Regions from separate parts of the Romboutsia sp. Marseille-P6047 genome, predicted to be linked through region 1. Evidence: riboswitches for the same ligand, from Rfam matches in the RefSeq annotation. Region 1 holds a riboswitch; each other region holds the start of a gene.
The links. A riboswitch is a leader RNA that binds a small molecule or an ion and turns the genes downstream of it on or off. The one in region 1 is predicted to bind lysine.
Positions count from the first base shown of each region.

Region 2: another riboswitch for lysine. It lies ahead of EIH23_RS16985 (amino acid kinase family protein); the one in region 1 lies ahead of EIH23_RS04285 (aspartate-semialdehyde dehydrogenase).
Region 3: another riboswitch for lysine. It lies ahead of EIH23_RS09895 (YfcC family protein); the one in region 1 lies ahead of EIH23_RS04285 (aspartate-semialdehyde dehydrogenase).

Region 1 covers NZ_UWOT01000003.1:118,130-123,519, forward strand. Annotated here, with positions in the region: gene dapD (2,3,4,5-tetrahydropyridine-2,6-dicarboxylate N-acetyltransferase) at 1-40, opposite strand, end outside; gene dapB (4-hydroxy-tetrahydrodipicolinate reductase) at 71-814, opposite strand; gene dapA (4-hydroxy-tetrahydrodipicolinate synthase) at 808-1,704, opposite strand; gene EIH23_RS04285 (aspartate-semialdehyde dehydrogenase) at 1,754-2,752, opposite strand; lysine riboswitch at 2,858-3,026, opposite strand; gene EIH23_RS04290 (L-serine ammonia-lyase) at 3,240-4,433, shown strand; gene EIH23_RS04295 (M20 metallopeptidase family protein) at 4,477-5,390, shown strand, end outside.
Region 2 covers NZ_UWOT01000012.1:31,135-36,524, reverse strand. Annotated here, with positions in the region: gene EIH23_RS11965 (TVP38/TMEM64 family protein) at 1-221, shown strand, start outside; gene EIH23_RS11960 (hypothetical protein) at 295-858, shown strand; gene EIH23_RS11955 (hypothetical protein) at 956-2,635, shown strand; gene EIH23_RS11950 (hypothetical protein) at 2,844-3,449, shown strand; lysine riboswitch at 3,601-3,771, shown strand; gene EIH23_RS16985 (amino acid kinase family protein) at 3,845-4,024, shown strand; gene EIH23_RS11945 (aspartate kinase) at 4,095-5,042, shown strand; gene EIH23_RS11940 (diaminopimelate decarboxylase family protein) at 5,059-5,390, shown strand, end outside.
Region 3 covers NZ_UWOT01000008.1:84,678-90,067, reverse strand. Annotated here, with positions in the region: gene EIH23_RS09905 (PTS transporter subunit EIIC) at 1-750, shown strand, start outside; gene EIH23_RS09900 (glycoside hydrolase family 1 protein) at 774-2,180, shown strand; lysine riboswitch at 2,322-2,494, shown strand; gene EIH23_RS09895 (YfcC family protein) at 2,622-4,052, shown strand; gene EIH23_RS09890 (ABC transporter substrate-binding protein) at 4,210-5,229, shown strand; gene EIH23_RS09885 (FecCD family ABC transporter permease) at 5,239-5,390, shown strand, end outside.

The sequences.
Region 1 (5,390 bases):
TAAATCTTGCAATTTCATAAGCATCATTTAAATTTATCATAAGTTGAATTCCCCCTTGATTATGTCTTAATTAAAATATATTATCCATGTTATAGTATCCAGGATCTTGATTAGCTAAAAATTTAGCAGCAGTAATAGATCCTTTTGCAAATATGTCCTTAGATTGGGCCGTATGCTTTATTTCAAGAACTTCATCATGACCAGCAAATATTACGTCATGTTCACCAACAATAGTTCCACCTCTAATAGCGTGTATACCTATTTCATTTTCTTTTCTTTTAGCTTCACGCCCATATCGCCCATATTTATTTTCTGACATTGGTAAAACCTCTTTAATAGAGTTAGCTATCATTACAGCGGTACCGCTTGGAGCATCTACCTTTTTATTATGGTGTTTTTCGATTACTTCTATATCAAAATCACTTAGTGCTTTAGCAGCCTGTTTTACTAATCTTAGTAATACATTAACTCCTAAAGACATGTTATAAGAGTGAAATATAGGTATAGCTTTAGATGCATTATAAATCTTATCAAACTCTTCATCATTATAACCTGTAGTAGCTATAACTAGTGGAGTTTTAGTTTTTAATGCATAACTTAAAACTTCATCTAAAGCTAAGTGATGTGAGAAATCTATTATAACATCAGCATTTTCACTAACATAGTCAAAAGAAGAGTATGCTTTAAATCCTAAATCATTGTTATTTTGAGGAGAAACCCCACAAACTAATTCTAAATTAGAGTCCTCATTAACACAGTTAGCCAAAACTCTTCCCATTTTTCCACTACATCCATTTATTATTACTTTTAGCATGTTCCCTCCTGTAATTTTAGTCCACAATTGACTAATTGTTGCTTTAGAACTTCTACATTTTTAGGATCCATTTCAGCAAGAGGCAGTCTTAAACCACCAACCTCGAATCCAAGTAAATTAGCAGCTGTTTTTACTGGAACAGGATTTACCTCTATAAATAAAGCATCTATAAGAGGTTTCATTCCAAGTTGAAGTTCTCTAGAACCATTTATATCTCCTTCAAAGAATTTATAAACTAAATCATGAGTTTCTTGAGGACAAATATTAGCCAGTACTGATATTACACCATGGCCTCCAAGAGATAATAATGGTAATATAGTATCATCATTACCAGAGTAAACAGCGAAATCTTTTGGAACTAATCTACAAACTTCAGCAACTTGAGCTAAGTTTCCGCTAGCTTCCTTTATACCAACTATGTTTTTAACCTGAGCAAGTTCAGAAACCATACTAGGAGCAAGATTGACACCAGTTCTGCTAGGAACGTTATACATTATTATAGGTATATTAACGCTAGAGGCTATAGTTTCAAAGTGTTTTTTTATTCCAGATTTATTTCCTTTATTATAATAAGGTGTTATAACTAAAAGAGCATCTGCTCCAAATTTCTCAGCTTGTTGACACATATAAATAGAGTGAATAGTATCATTTCCACCAGTGCCAGCTATGATAGGTATTCTTTTATTAGCCTTATCTATAACATATTTTATAACAGCAAGATGCTCTTCATCATCAAGAGTACTAGCTTCACCTGTAGTACCACAAGCAACTATAGCATCTGTATTATTTTCTATATGAAATTCAACTAATTCACCAAGTTTTTCATAGTTAACTCTACCATTCTCATCAAATGGAGTAATTAAAGCAACTGCAGATCCTTTAAATATCATAACGATATCCCCCTTAAAATATAAAAATTAAAAATAATTTTTAATAAATTTAAACTAAATTATATTTTAATAGCAACTCAGCTATTTGAACTGCATTAGTAGCAGCACCTTTTCTGATGTTATCAGCTACACACCAGAAGTTTAATCCGTTATCGATACTAAAGTCTCTTCTTATTCTTCCAACAAAAACTTCATCATTACCGTTTGCATCAATTGTTGTAGGATATTCTAATTTTTCTGGATTATCTATTACAATAACACCATCTGCATTTTTTAAATCATTTATTACATCATTAAGTTCAAATGGATTTTCAAGCTCAATATTTATAGATTCACTATGACAGTTTTTAACAGGAACTCTAACTGTAGTAGCAGTGACTTTTAAGTTATAGTTATTAAATATTTTCATAGTTTCGTTTACCATTTTCATCTCTTCTTTTGTATAGCCATTTTCAGTAAATACATCTATATGAGGAAGACAGTTAAAGGCTATTTGATGAGGATAAAAGCTATTAGCTTCTCCGTTTACACCATTTTCTAAATCTTTAACTCCTCTCACACCAGAACCAGATACAGCTTGGTATGTAGAGTAAATAACTCTTTTTATTTTATATTTTTCTTGAAGTGGTTTTAATGGAACTACAGCTTGTATAGTAGAGCAATTTGGATTAGCTATAATCCCTTTATGATCTTTAACTGCATCAGGATTAACTTCAGGAACCACTAATGGAACATTAGGGTCCATTCTCCACTGACTGGAATTATCTACTACAATAGCTCCTTTAGATGCTGCAATAGGTGCAAATTTTTCACTTATAGATCCACCTGCAGAGAATAATGCTATTTGTATATCTCTATCAAAAGAGTTTTTAGTTAATTCTTCAACTATATACTCTTTTCCTGCAAATTTAACTACAGAACCTGCTGATTTAGCAGATGAAAATAAATAAAGATTTTTTATTGGAAAATGCCTTTCTTCTAACACTTTTAAAAATGTTCTACCAACCATACCAGTAGCACCAACTATTGCCACATTTATCTTTTTCATTTTAATCACCCCAATTTAATATATATTTACCAAAGTTATATAAAATACATACAATTAAAAAAACGTACAAAGGTATACTTTGTACGTTTTAAAATACATAAAAGTAAACCTTGTAGCTCAACACTTAAGATAAGTGACAGTATTGTATATATTCTATACAATCCCAGAAAATACCTTTGCCAAGATATATCTTCGGCTATAATTCCTTTCTCTAATTATTAACGCTTGCCAGCTACAATTAGTTACTAATAATTACAGCGCCTCTACGATAGGTTAAGAGACTATAAATAATTTAGTATAATTTTAATGTATAAATCTCTAAAAATCAATTTAAATTTTAGAAAATTCTAAATTTTAATGCAAATAATGAAATTAGGTTGAAAAAATTCTAAATTTTAATGAATAATTTGTATCTAATAATATGACAAAAAGATATAATTAAAATTGAAGGAATATACTAATTATCACAATATAAGGGGGAAATTTAGTGGATACTTTAAAAGAATTATTTAAAATTGGTTGTGGTCCGTCAAGCTCTCATACAATGGGTCCGCAAAGAGCAGCTAAAAAGTTTAGAGATAAGAATCATAATGCAGATAGTTTTAGAGTAAATTTATATGGTAGTTTAGCGGCAACAGGGGAAGGTCACTTGACAGATTATATTATAAAAAAAACATTAGAACCTAAAAGTGTTGAAATAATATGGGAACCAGATGAAATAAAAGATTTCCATCCAAATGGAATGACATTTAGGGCTCTAGATAAAGATAATAATGTGATAGATGAGTATACAGTGTTTTCAATAGGCGGAGGAAGTTTAAAAGAAGAAAATGAAAATACATCAAATATTAGTAAACAATACCCTTTGACTACAATGACAGATATTATGAATTGGTGTAATGAAAATAATAAAACCTTATTGGATTATGTTTTAGAAAATGAAGATGACGATGTTTTTGAATATATAGATAATATAAGAATAGCGATGAGACGATCTATAAAAGAAGGATTAGAATCAACCGAATTTATACCTGGCAAGTTACAATTAAAAAGGCGTGCTAAAGACTTTTATAATAAATATTTAGAAAGTAATAAATTTACAACTATGTTATTTTCTTATGCATTAGCTGCTTCAGAGCAAAATGCTTCTGGAAATATGATAGTTACAGCTCCAACATGTGGTTCAGCAGGAGTTATACCAGGGGTACTTTTAAGTTTACAAGACCATGGTGAATATACTGATAATCAAATAAATGAGGCATTATTAGTAGGAGGATTGATTGGAAATATTATAAAATACAATGCATCAATTTCAGGTGCTGAAGTAGGATGTCAAGGTGAAATCGGTGCTGCATGTTCTATGGCTGCTGCAGCTATTGCATATCTTAAAGGTGGAACTACTGAGCAAATAGAGTATGCAGCTGAAATAGCATTAGAGCATCACTTAGGAATGACATGTGACCCGGTATATGGGTATGTTCAGATTCCATGTATAGAAAGAAATGCTATCGGAGCAGAAAGAGCTTTAGACTCAGCTAACTATGCTTTATTGACAGATGGAACACATTTTATAACATTAGATCAAGTAATTCAAACTATGAAGGAAACAGGTATAGATATGATGGATAAATATAAAGAAACTGCTAAAGGTGGTTTAGCTAAGCACTTTTTCTCATGTTAACAAAAACATAGTTTAAATAATTCACTCAAGGGGGAAGAAAAATATGAATGACATAAAGGCATTGTTTGAAAAACTGAAAAATCATAGAAATAAATTACATAATATTGGTGAAATAGGTAGAAAAGAATATAATACATCAAAATATATAAGAAGTTATTTAGATAAATTAGGAATAGAATATAGTGTTTATATAGAAACTGGTACGGTAGGTATTATAAAAGGAAAAAATCCTAGAAAAACTATAGCATTTAGATCAGATATTGACGCATTAAGTACTGAAAATGGAGTTAAGCATTTATGTGGACATGATGGGCATATGAGTATTTTACTTGGATTAATAGAATATCTAAATAATAATAGGCATAATTTAAATGATAATATTGTATTTATATTTCAACCAGCAGAAGAAGCGCCTGGTGGAGCTGAAGAAATGATAAAACAAGGTGTTCTCAAAGATTATAATGTAGATGAAATATATGGATTACACATATATCCTGAAATACCAGAAGGATATATTGGTTTAAGAGATGGTTATTTCTTAGCACAAGGAGCAGAAATAGATATAAATATAACTGCTAAAAGTGCCCATGGAGCTATGCCTCAAAATGGAATAGATGCTACTGTAGTTGCTTCTAGCTTAATAAGCAATTTACAAAGTATAGTTTCTAGAAACTTAAGTCCTATAGATAATGGAGTAATTACAATAGGAAAACTAAATGCAGGATCTGTAAGAAATATAGTTGCTGAAAATGCATATTTAGAAGGAACTATGAGAACATTTAGTCCAGAAACTTACGCACATATGAAAAAGAGAATTAAGGAAGTTGTATCTGGGTGTGAAGTTATGTATAATTGTAAAATTGATGCAGAGATAAGAGATTTTTATCCTGCTGTAAATAATGATAAAAAGTTGTATGATGAATTTATAAATATAATAGGTGAAGATAAAATAATAAA
Region 2 (5,390 bases), on a different contig from region 1:
TTAATATAATGAGTGGATTTATTGACTTAGATTTAAAAACTTTTATAAGTGGAATGGTTAGTGGGAAGTTTGTAATGTTTCTTTTTATAAGTTATGTAGGTGAAGATGTGACAGTTTTTTTTCATAGCCCGATTAAGGTTTTATTATTTTCGATATTTATTTTAATATCATGGATAATTGGACGAAATATGAATAATAAAATGCATTTAAATGAAGATTAGATTTGAAATCTTATGATATATGTGCTAAAATATATAAAGTTGATAAAACGTAAAATTAATTTAGGGGGAAAAAATGAAAAAGATATATATAGTAACAACTTATACAGGAACCGTATTATCTTATCTAATAAGAAAAATAAGTAAAACCCCGTATGCACATGTATCATTAGCATTAAATCAAGAATTAAGGCCAATGTACTCATTTGGAAGACTTAATCCCAAAACACCAATATTTGCAGGATTCGTTGAAGAAAATATAGATGAAGGTCTATATGCAATTAGAAAAAATACTATGTGTAGGGTGTACTCATTAGAAGTTACAGACGCACAATATTATCGTATATATAACAATATAATGTTTGTAAGTGAAAATAGAAAGAAATATGATTATGATGTAATGGCTCTTATATATTTAACTCTAAATAGACCAAGACAAGCAGATTATAAGTATGTGTGTTCTCATTTTGTTGCAGATATGTTAATTAAAAGTGATGTTGGTTTATTTGAAGGACCGTCATGTGGAATAAGACCAGATTCTTTTTATAATAATGAAAAGCTTAATTTAGAATATGAGGGACTTTTATCTCAATATGGTAAAGAGCAAAGAAGTTATGTACCTTATGTTGCAAAAATATAATAAACTACAATAAATACTCCTTATTTTATAAGGGGTATTTATTTTTTTGAAATAAATGGCTATAATGGTAATAACAACCATTTTGAAAGGAGTATTTATGAAAAAAATTATAAGATCATATGGTATAGCGCTAATTTTAGTTGCAATTTATGCATTTATAAAGCTTCCTGTACTTAGATTAGATTTTACCTCTGGTTTTTCAATGTTAATAGTATTCTTTATTATTGCTGGGGTATTAGATATGATGTTCGACAAAGGAGAGAGAACATCAAAAGCTGCAAAATACAATTTCTTTATAGCAATAGCTATGATAATATTTGTATCAGTAGTGCCATTTATTACTTCTTCCCCAATAATTCATGCAAAAGCATATAGAAATCTTATAGGAAACGTTGAAGAAAGTGATTTTGATAAAGATGTAAGTCCTGTAAGTGTAAATGATATTCGTATAGTAGATGAAGAAATGGCTATGAAGCTTGGAGATAAAAAGTTAGGAGAAATACCAGCTGTAGGGAGTGTATCGAAGCTTGGAGATTTCCATATACAAAATGTAAATGGTGAACTATACTGGGTTGCACCGCTTGTACATAGAGATATTGTTAAATGGATAACTAATTTAGACGGAACAAATGGATATGTAATGGTGTCTGCAAGTAATCCTCAAGATGTTAGGCTTGTACAAGAAATTGATGGTAAGCCAATAAAGATAGTGTATCAGCCTCAAGCGTATTTCCTTCAAGATTTACATAGACATATGTATATAAATGGAATTGTAAATTCTGGAATGACAGAGTTTTCATTAGAAATAAATGATGAAGGTAGACCATATTGGGTAACAAGCTTATATGAACATAAGATAGGTTTTAGTGGATCAGATGCTACAGGAGTGGCGGTAGTTGATGCTCAAACCGGTGAAGTTAAAAAATATTCTATAGAAGATGCACCAGAATGGATAGATAGAATTCAGCCAGAGCAATTTGTAGTAAATCAAATTAATGACTGGGGATTATACATAAAAGGTTTCTTAAATTCCGTAATCTCTGAAGAAGGAGTTTTGGTTGCTACTGAGGGAACGTCTTTAGTATATGGAGATGATGATAAATCATATTGGTATACAGGAATAACTTCTGCTGGTGCAGATGAGTCTACTATTGGATTTATTTTAGTAGATACTCGTACAAAAGAAGCTAAGTTATATAAGCAACCGGGAGCAACGGAAACTGCAGCAATGAGTTCTGCAGAAGGAAAGGTACAAGAGAAAAACTATGAAGCTACATTCCCTGTAATGTATAATATATTAGGAACACCTACATATGTTTCTGCACTTAAAGATAAAGCAGGTCTTGTTAAGATGGTGGCATTTGTATCAGTTGAAGATTTTGCAATTTTAGGACTTGGAGAAACAAAAGATGAAGCTTTAATAAATTATAGAGAAGCATTATCTAGCGAAGGTAACAATATAAGTATTGAAAATGATACAAGCAAAGCTAGTATAGAAGGTAAGGTTACTAGAATTAGTCCAGATGTAAAAAGTGGAAACACTAATTATTATTTAACATTAGATACAAATGAAAATATAATATTTACAGCAACATCAAAAGTATCTACAGAATTACCTTTAACAGCAGTTTCAGATCAAGTTAAGATTGATTATCAAGAAGGAAAGTCTGGAGTAGTTGAGATAATTTCATTTGATAACTTAAACATAGGTTCAAGTAAAGAAGAAGAGAAAGTAAAAAGTGACTCATCAACTAAAACTATAGAAGAAAATCAATAAAAATATATAAATAGTTATTAAGTTTTTAATTAAAAATAAAAAGAACATATCTTAGTATTTTATATACTAAGATATGTTCTTTTTTGTTATTCATAAAATGTGAATTATTATTTTTAGAAAAATATAGAAAAACAATCAATTTTTATAGGGACAATTAATATAATATTATTACAACTTGGTAAATTAATGACTCGAGGAGATATGCATTATGATGGGGTTAGAAAAAGATATACTGCTTTTAATTAGTAGGGTTAGATGTATGACAGAAACTCAGGTTGGTAAAGTTTTTTCAAGTAAAAAAAGACGTGGAAGAAAACCATTTAAGAAAACTTTAAGAAAAATGTGTAATGAATATACACTTAAAAAATATCCTTGCAATATAAACTATAGTGGATATAGAGATAATTCGTATGTATATTATTTAAATGGGAGTAAACAGTATAAGGGCAAGGAATTAGCTAAAACAGTAATAGGTTCTGAATTAGCAATTAGATTTAATTTAGGTGGATATGAGGTAAAAAGATTTTATAGAAATGTTAGAATAGATAACAAAAAATTTGATATATTTATAGAATATACAGACCACTATAATGAACTAAATCAACTTTTAGTAGATATAGATTTAGATCAAAAAATTGACAAGTCTAAATACTATAACCTAGAGAATAAAATTAAAAACTCGACGATTCCTTTTTTTGAAGTACCAAGAGTTTTAATAATAACATCAGAAATGAGAAATTTAGGAGACTTTGATTTTGATTCTGATGTTTGTGTTGTTGATTTAAGCTTAAATAAACTATTTAAGTATATATAGGCCTATTTTTTATATATAGGTCTATTTAATCATCAACATAAAAAGATATAGATTAATAAAATTTTACATAAATAAAAAAATAAAATAGTTGTAAAATTAAGAATAGTGTGATAAAAATTAATTATAAAATAAAACTTAATATATGAAATTTACCTAGGGTAGAGGTGCTGTAATTAATAGTAGTTTATAGAAGCTGGCAAGTGTTGATTATAAATGAAAGGAAGTGCAGCCGAAGAAAAATTATTGGCAAATAATTTTTCTGGTACTATACATAATATGTATAATACTGTCACTTAGTAATAAGTGGTGAGCTACAAGGTTACTTTGTGTATAAAAAAAACACCCAAAGTATACCTTTGGGTGTTTTTTATTTTACAACTTTCTAGGAGGGGGATATGAGTAGTATTATAGTTCAAAAGTATGGTGGGAGCTCTGTAGAAACTACAGAGAAAATTAAAAGAATAGCAGAAAATATAATTGATAGAAAAAAAACTAATGAAAAAATAGTTGTAGTAGTTTCAGCCATGGGAGGTACTACTGATAATTATATAAAACTTGCAAAAAAATATAAGTAAAAATCCTAATAAAAGAGAATTAGATGCACTTATGTCAACAGGTGAAATTATATCAGCGTAATTACTTGCTATGTGCCTATCATCATTAGGATGCCAATCAATAAGTTATAATGCGTATCAACTTAATATACATACTAGTGGAGATCATGGAAAATCTCAAATAGATGATATAAATGTATCTAAGATAGAAGAAAGTTTAGATCATGGAAAGGTAGTAATAGTGACAGGATTTCAGGGATTAAATGATGAGGGTGATATTACAACTTTAGGAAGAGGAGGTTCTGATACATCAGCGGTAGCTTTAGCAGTTAAACTAAATGCTAAATGTGAAATTTATACAGATGTAGATGGAATTTACTTTACCGACCCTAGAAAGTATAGTAAGGCTAAAAAACTTAAAGAAATAGAATACGAAGAAATGCTAGAATTAGCTAGTTTAGGTGCACAAGTAATGCACTCAAGAAGTATAGAACTAGCACAAAAATATAATACAGAAATATATGTAGGTCTTTCATGTGGAGAGCGAAATGGAACATATATAAAGGGAGAAAATAAAATGAGATTAGAGGAAAAAGTCATAACAGGACTTGCAACTAGCGATGATGATGTTGCTATAACTATAAAAGATTTTAATTTAGATAAGGTTTTTAGTTTATTTGAAGATATTGCAAGTAAAAAAATAAGTATAGATATGATCAGTCAAACAGCACCAATAAATGAAATTATAAATGTATCTTTTACTATACCTAAAGAAGATCTAGATGAATGTAAAGAGATAGCTAAAAAATATTCAGATAGCAAAAATATTGTTATTGATGATCATATAACAAAGTTTTCATTAGTAGGGTCTGGAATGAAAAACACAGCAGGTGTTATATCAAAAGTATTTAAAATATTCAAGGAAAATAATATTAATGTTAAGCTTATAACTACATCAGAAATAAGAATAACTTGTGCTATAAACTCTTTTGATAAAGATGTTGCAATAAATGAAGTGGCAAGAGAATTTAATGTATAAAATTTAGGAGGCTATTATGAAACTACATGGAAATATGTCTATTAGAAATAACACGCTATATATTGGAGGCGTTAGTTGTACAGAATTAGTTAATAAGTACTCTACACCACTTTATGTATTTGATGAAGGTTTAATTAGAGAGAATTGCAGAAAATATAATAAGTATTTTAAAGTAGAGGAAAATAAAAATAAAGTTGCTTATGCAGGTAAGGCATTTTTAACTTTATATATGTGTAAAATCATAAAAGAAGAAAACTTATCCCTAGATGTAGTTTCAGGAGGAGAATTATATACTGCTCATAAAGCAGGTTTTCCAATGGAAAATGTATTATTTCATGGAAATAACAA
Region 3 (5,390 bases), on a different contig from region 1:
TCAGTAATACCGATAATTATTGCAATTTGGATGTTATCTTTCTTAGAGAAATTCTTAAAAAAAGTAATACCAGATGTAATTGAAATGATAATGGTTCCTACACTTTCAATATTAATAATGGTTCCATCCACTTTATTAGTATTTGGGCCAATAGGAATATATATAGGTAATGGAGTTAATTGGTTCTATCAATTACTTATGAACTTTAGCCCAGTTCTTTGTGGAGCATTTATAGGTGGAATGTGGTGTGTATTAGTTATATTTGGAGCTCATAGACCAATATTACCAATAGCAATAAATGATATAGCTCAAAATGGACGTCAAAATTTACTAGCATTTGCAGGAGCAGCAAATTTCTCACAAGCAGGAGCAGCATTAGGTGTATTTTTAAAATCGAAAAATAAATCACTAAAAACAGTTGCTTTATCGGGGAGTATAACTGCTTTATTTGGTATAACAGAACCTGCAATTTATGGAGCTAACTTACGCTTAAAAAGGCCAATGATATGTGCAGTAATATGCGGTGCAATAGGTGGTGGAATAATGGGATATGGAGGAGCATTTGGTATAGCATTTGCAAATCAAGGTGTACTTACAATTCCAGTATATGCACAAGCTGGAGCTAAAGGATTTTTAGCTTACTTAATAGGATGTGTTTTTGCATTCTTTGGTTCAGCACTACTTACATATATAGTTGGATTTAAAGATATAGAGGAAGAGCAAGAAGAAACTTTAAAAGAGGTTGCTTAATATAGACATTAGGAGGACGTAGTATGAAAAATACATTCCCGAAAGATTTCTTATGGGGGGCATCATCTTCAGCATTTCAAATAGAAGGTGGATGGAATGAAGATGGAAAAGGAATGACAGTTGCAGACTTTAATTCATTTAAAAAGTCAGAAATTCAAGCAGACAGTAAGGTAGCTAGTGATTTTTATCATCACTGGAAAGAAGACATAGATCTTATGAAAGATTTAGGGCTAAATATATATAGATTTTCGCTATCATGGGCTAGAATTATACCCACTGGAGATGGAGAAATAAATCAAGCTGGAATAGACTTTTACAATAAGGTAATAGATTATTTAGTAGAGTGTAATATAACTCCATTTGTTACCTTATATCATTTTGATTTACCATATGCATTAGTTGAGAAGTATAATGGATGGGAAGCTAGAGAATGTACATTTGCATTTGAAAGATATGCAAAGATTTGCTTTGAAAACTTCGGAGATAGAGTTAAGTACTGGCAACCACATAATGAACAAAATTTAATGATGCGTGTAAAAGAGCGTATGAATATATATGAAACTGATAATTATAAAGTTGAAAAAATGAGAGCACAGATGGATTATCATATGTGTTTAGCTCACGCATTAGCAACAATAGCTTGCCATAATATGGTTGAAGGTGGGAAAATAGGGCCATCAATATCGGCTACAGTAACTTATCCATACTCAAATAAGCCAGAAGATGTATGGGCAGCAAAATTAAATGATAACTTTAAAACTAATTATTTATTAGACATGCACTATAATGGACAATACCCAGCATATTATATGAATTACTTAGAAAAACTTAACATAGTTCCTAATATGCTTGAGGAAGATAAAGAAATACTTAAAAATGCTAAAATGGACTTTATAGCATTTAACTATTATCGTACACTATGTGCAAGACATCTTGAAGCAACAGAAGAAAATCCAGTTGGAACTCGTGTTAGTGAGATAGATTATGATTTATATGGATATTTTAAAATTGAAAAAAATCCTAACTTAAGTGCAACAGAGTATGGAGCGCAAATAGATCCTGTTGGGTTAAGAATAGCATTAAATGAATATTACAATAAATATCATTTACCTCTTATAATTACAGAAAATGGTCTTGGAACAGCAGATACATTAACTGAAGACGAAAGAGTCCATGATGATTATAGAATTAATTACTTAAGAGATCATATAGATGCTTGTAGAAAAGGAATTGAAGATGGTGTAGAGCTAATTGGATACTGTCCTTGGTCAGTAATTGACTTATTAAGTTCTCATCAAGGGTTTAAAAAACGTTATGGATTTGTATATATCAATAGAGAAGATCATGATTTTAAAGATTTAAGGAGAATTAAAAAAGATAGTTACTTTTGGTATAAAGAAGTAATAAGATCTAATGGGGAAAAATTATAGAAATATATTAAGGCTGAACTAAAGTAGTTCAGTCTTTTATGTTAAAATGATATAAAATTAGAAAAATCTGAAAATAAAGTTAATGTTCACTTTACAATAGAAATAATATAGGTTATATTATATATAAATTAAAAATTAAATAAAAAAGATAGAGGTTGCGATCTTTAAGAGTAAATTTACAGAGTTAAGCACAGTGAAGTAAATTGAAAGGAAATATCGCCGAAACATATAACTGAGGCTTTAAGGTTATATAGTTGGGATTATGTAGAATATGCATAATACTGTCATAAATTTTATGATGAGCTATCATGACAGATATATTTTAATAAATTGGTATTTCAATTTGTAAATTATTTGAATGAAAGAATATAGTCTTGAGTGATTTCGCTCAAGACTTTTTTGTATTTAAGAAAATTATAAAAATAAAAGGGAGTGAAAGTATTGAATTTAGCACAAGCAAGAACAGAAAGAGAAAATAAAAGAGAATTAAAGGTACCTCATACTTTAGTAATCATTACTTCAATAATTATACTTGTATCAATTGCAACTTATATTGTACCAGGAGGGGCTTATGAAAAAGTAGTAAAGGTGGTAAATGGAAGTGAAAAAACAATAATTGTAGATGGCTCATTTAAATATATTGAAAGTCAGCCACAAGGAGTATTTGAAGTTTTACAAGCACCAGTAGAAGGTATTATTGGTGGTGCAGAAATAATAGCATTTTTATTTGTAGTTGGGGGAGCATTTAATTTAATTACTAGAACTAAAGCAATAGATTTTGGAATAGTGAGAGTTACTAATATATTTAAAGGAAAAGAAATTTTAGTAATTCCAATGCTTACATTTTTATTCTCATTAGGTGGTGCTGTATTTGGAATGAGTGAAGAGGCAGTTCCTTTTGTAGCAATAATTGTACCTTTAGCGCTATCTTTAGGATATGATAGTATAGTTGCAGTTGGAATTACATATTTGGCTTGTGAATTAGGATTTTCATCAGCTATGCTTAATCCATTTACAGTAGGTATTGCACAATCAATAGCAGAAATACCGATGTTCTCAGGAATAGAATATCGTACAATTATTTGGTTTATAACTACTTGTATAGGAACTGTATTTTTAATGATGTATGCATCAAAAATTAAAAAGAATCCAAAACTTAGTTTAGTTTATGAAAGTGATCAAATTAAGCGTGCAAACTTAGGTAACTGTGGAAGTGAAAATGAAGATTTTAGAATGTCACATAAAATAATATTACTTTTATTGGCATTATGTATAGGAATAATTGTATGGGGAGTATTAACTCAGGGATTTTGGATTCCTCAAATAGCTGCAGTATTTTTAGCAACTGGACTTATGAGTGGTTTTATTGGAAAACTTGGAACTGATGAAATGGCAGATGCATTTATAGAAGGTGCAAAGGGAATGATAGGAGCAGCTGTTATGTTAGTATTTGCTAGAGCTATAGTAATAATTGCAGAGAATGCTAATATAATAGATACAATTTTATATAATTTATCTCAATTAATTGGTAACTTACCACCAATGATAGCAGCTTATATAATGTATCCTATACAAATGTTTATAAACTTCTTTGTTAGTTCGGGTTCAGGACAAGCAGCACTTACAATGCCAATTCTTGCACCACTTGGAGATTTAGTTGGAATATCTCGTCAATTAACAGTATTGATATATCAATTGGGAGATGGATTTTCTAATACACTATTCCCAACATCAGGAATATTAATAGCTTGCTTGGGTCTTGCAGGTGTGCCTTATGGAAAATGGTTAAAGTGGGTTTTACCACTTCAAGGGATATTATTTATATTATCACTTGGTTTTATAACAATCGGATCACTAATGCAATGGGCATAAAATAGATGGACATTCTAGTCCATCTATTTTTTTATTATTTTTACTTTTTTGTGTAAAGTGACACAGAAATGACACAAAAATGACACAAATAGGATTAAGTTTATATGTATAATATTGTAAGGTATTTATTGTAAATATATATGAGAGGATTTAGAAAATGAAGATGATTAAGAAAAAAATTACATTACTTTTAAGTGGTTTAATTATATTAAGCCTTACAGCATGTAGCACAAATAATACAAATGAAGTAGAAGATAAAGAATTAACAGAAAATATAGTGAATGAGAGTTCACATTATCCTGTTACAATAACTACATATAATTATGAAAAAAAACCTGTAGAAATAACTTTTGAAAAGTCACCTGAAAAGGTTGTAGCAGTATATCAAAATTCAATAGAAACATTACTAGCATTAGGTTTAGAAGATAAGATAGTAATGGCTTCTGGATTAGACCATGAAGTTAAGAGTGAATATAAAGAAGCTTTTAATAAAGTAAATTATTTAAAAGAATTTGCACCATCTAAGGAAACTATTATAATGGAACAACCAGACTTTATATTATCTTGGTACTCATTATTTGATGAGAAGAATTTAGGTGATGTGGACTATTGGCATAAAAATGGTACAAATACATATATGTCATTAAATAGTGGAGCAGTAGCAAGTAGAAAAGTGGAAAATGAAAAGATTGATATATTAAATTTAGGTAAGATATTTAATGTTGAAGATAGAGCTAAGGATTTAGTAAATGAAATTGATTTAAAAGTAAAATCTGTAGCTGATTCAGTAAAAAATAATGAAAAGCAAACTACTTTAATAATAGAATATATGGATGGACAGATATATACTTATGGAGCAAGTACATTAGGTGGAGATATGGTTTCAATTCTTGGAGGTGAGTTATTAAATCCTAATGGTGGAAATATAAGTGAAGAAGATTTAATAAAATTAAATCCAGATTCAATATTTGTAGTATATATGGATAGAAATGACGAGAATGTACCTAAAGAAGCTGTAGAAAATATTTTAAATAATAAGTCACTTGCAAGTTTAGATGCTGTAAAAAATAATAGAATAAATGCTATTGCATTAGGAGAAATGTACTGTAGTGGAATAAGAACAATAGATGGAATAAATACATTTGCAAATGGATTATATCCAGATTTAAATGAGTAGGCTAATTATATGGATAAGAAAGCTATAATAAGTAAAAGTAGAATAAATATAAATGAAGGAGCACCTATGTATGTAGGTGTTTCGCTAATATTATTATTAATATTAGCTTTATCTATAGGATTTGCAGTGAATTTAGGTTCTGTTGATATAAGTATAAAGGA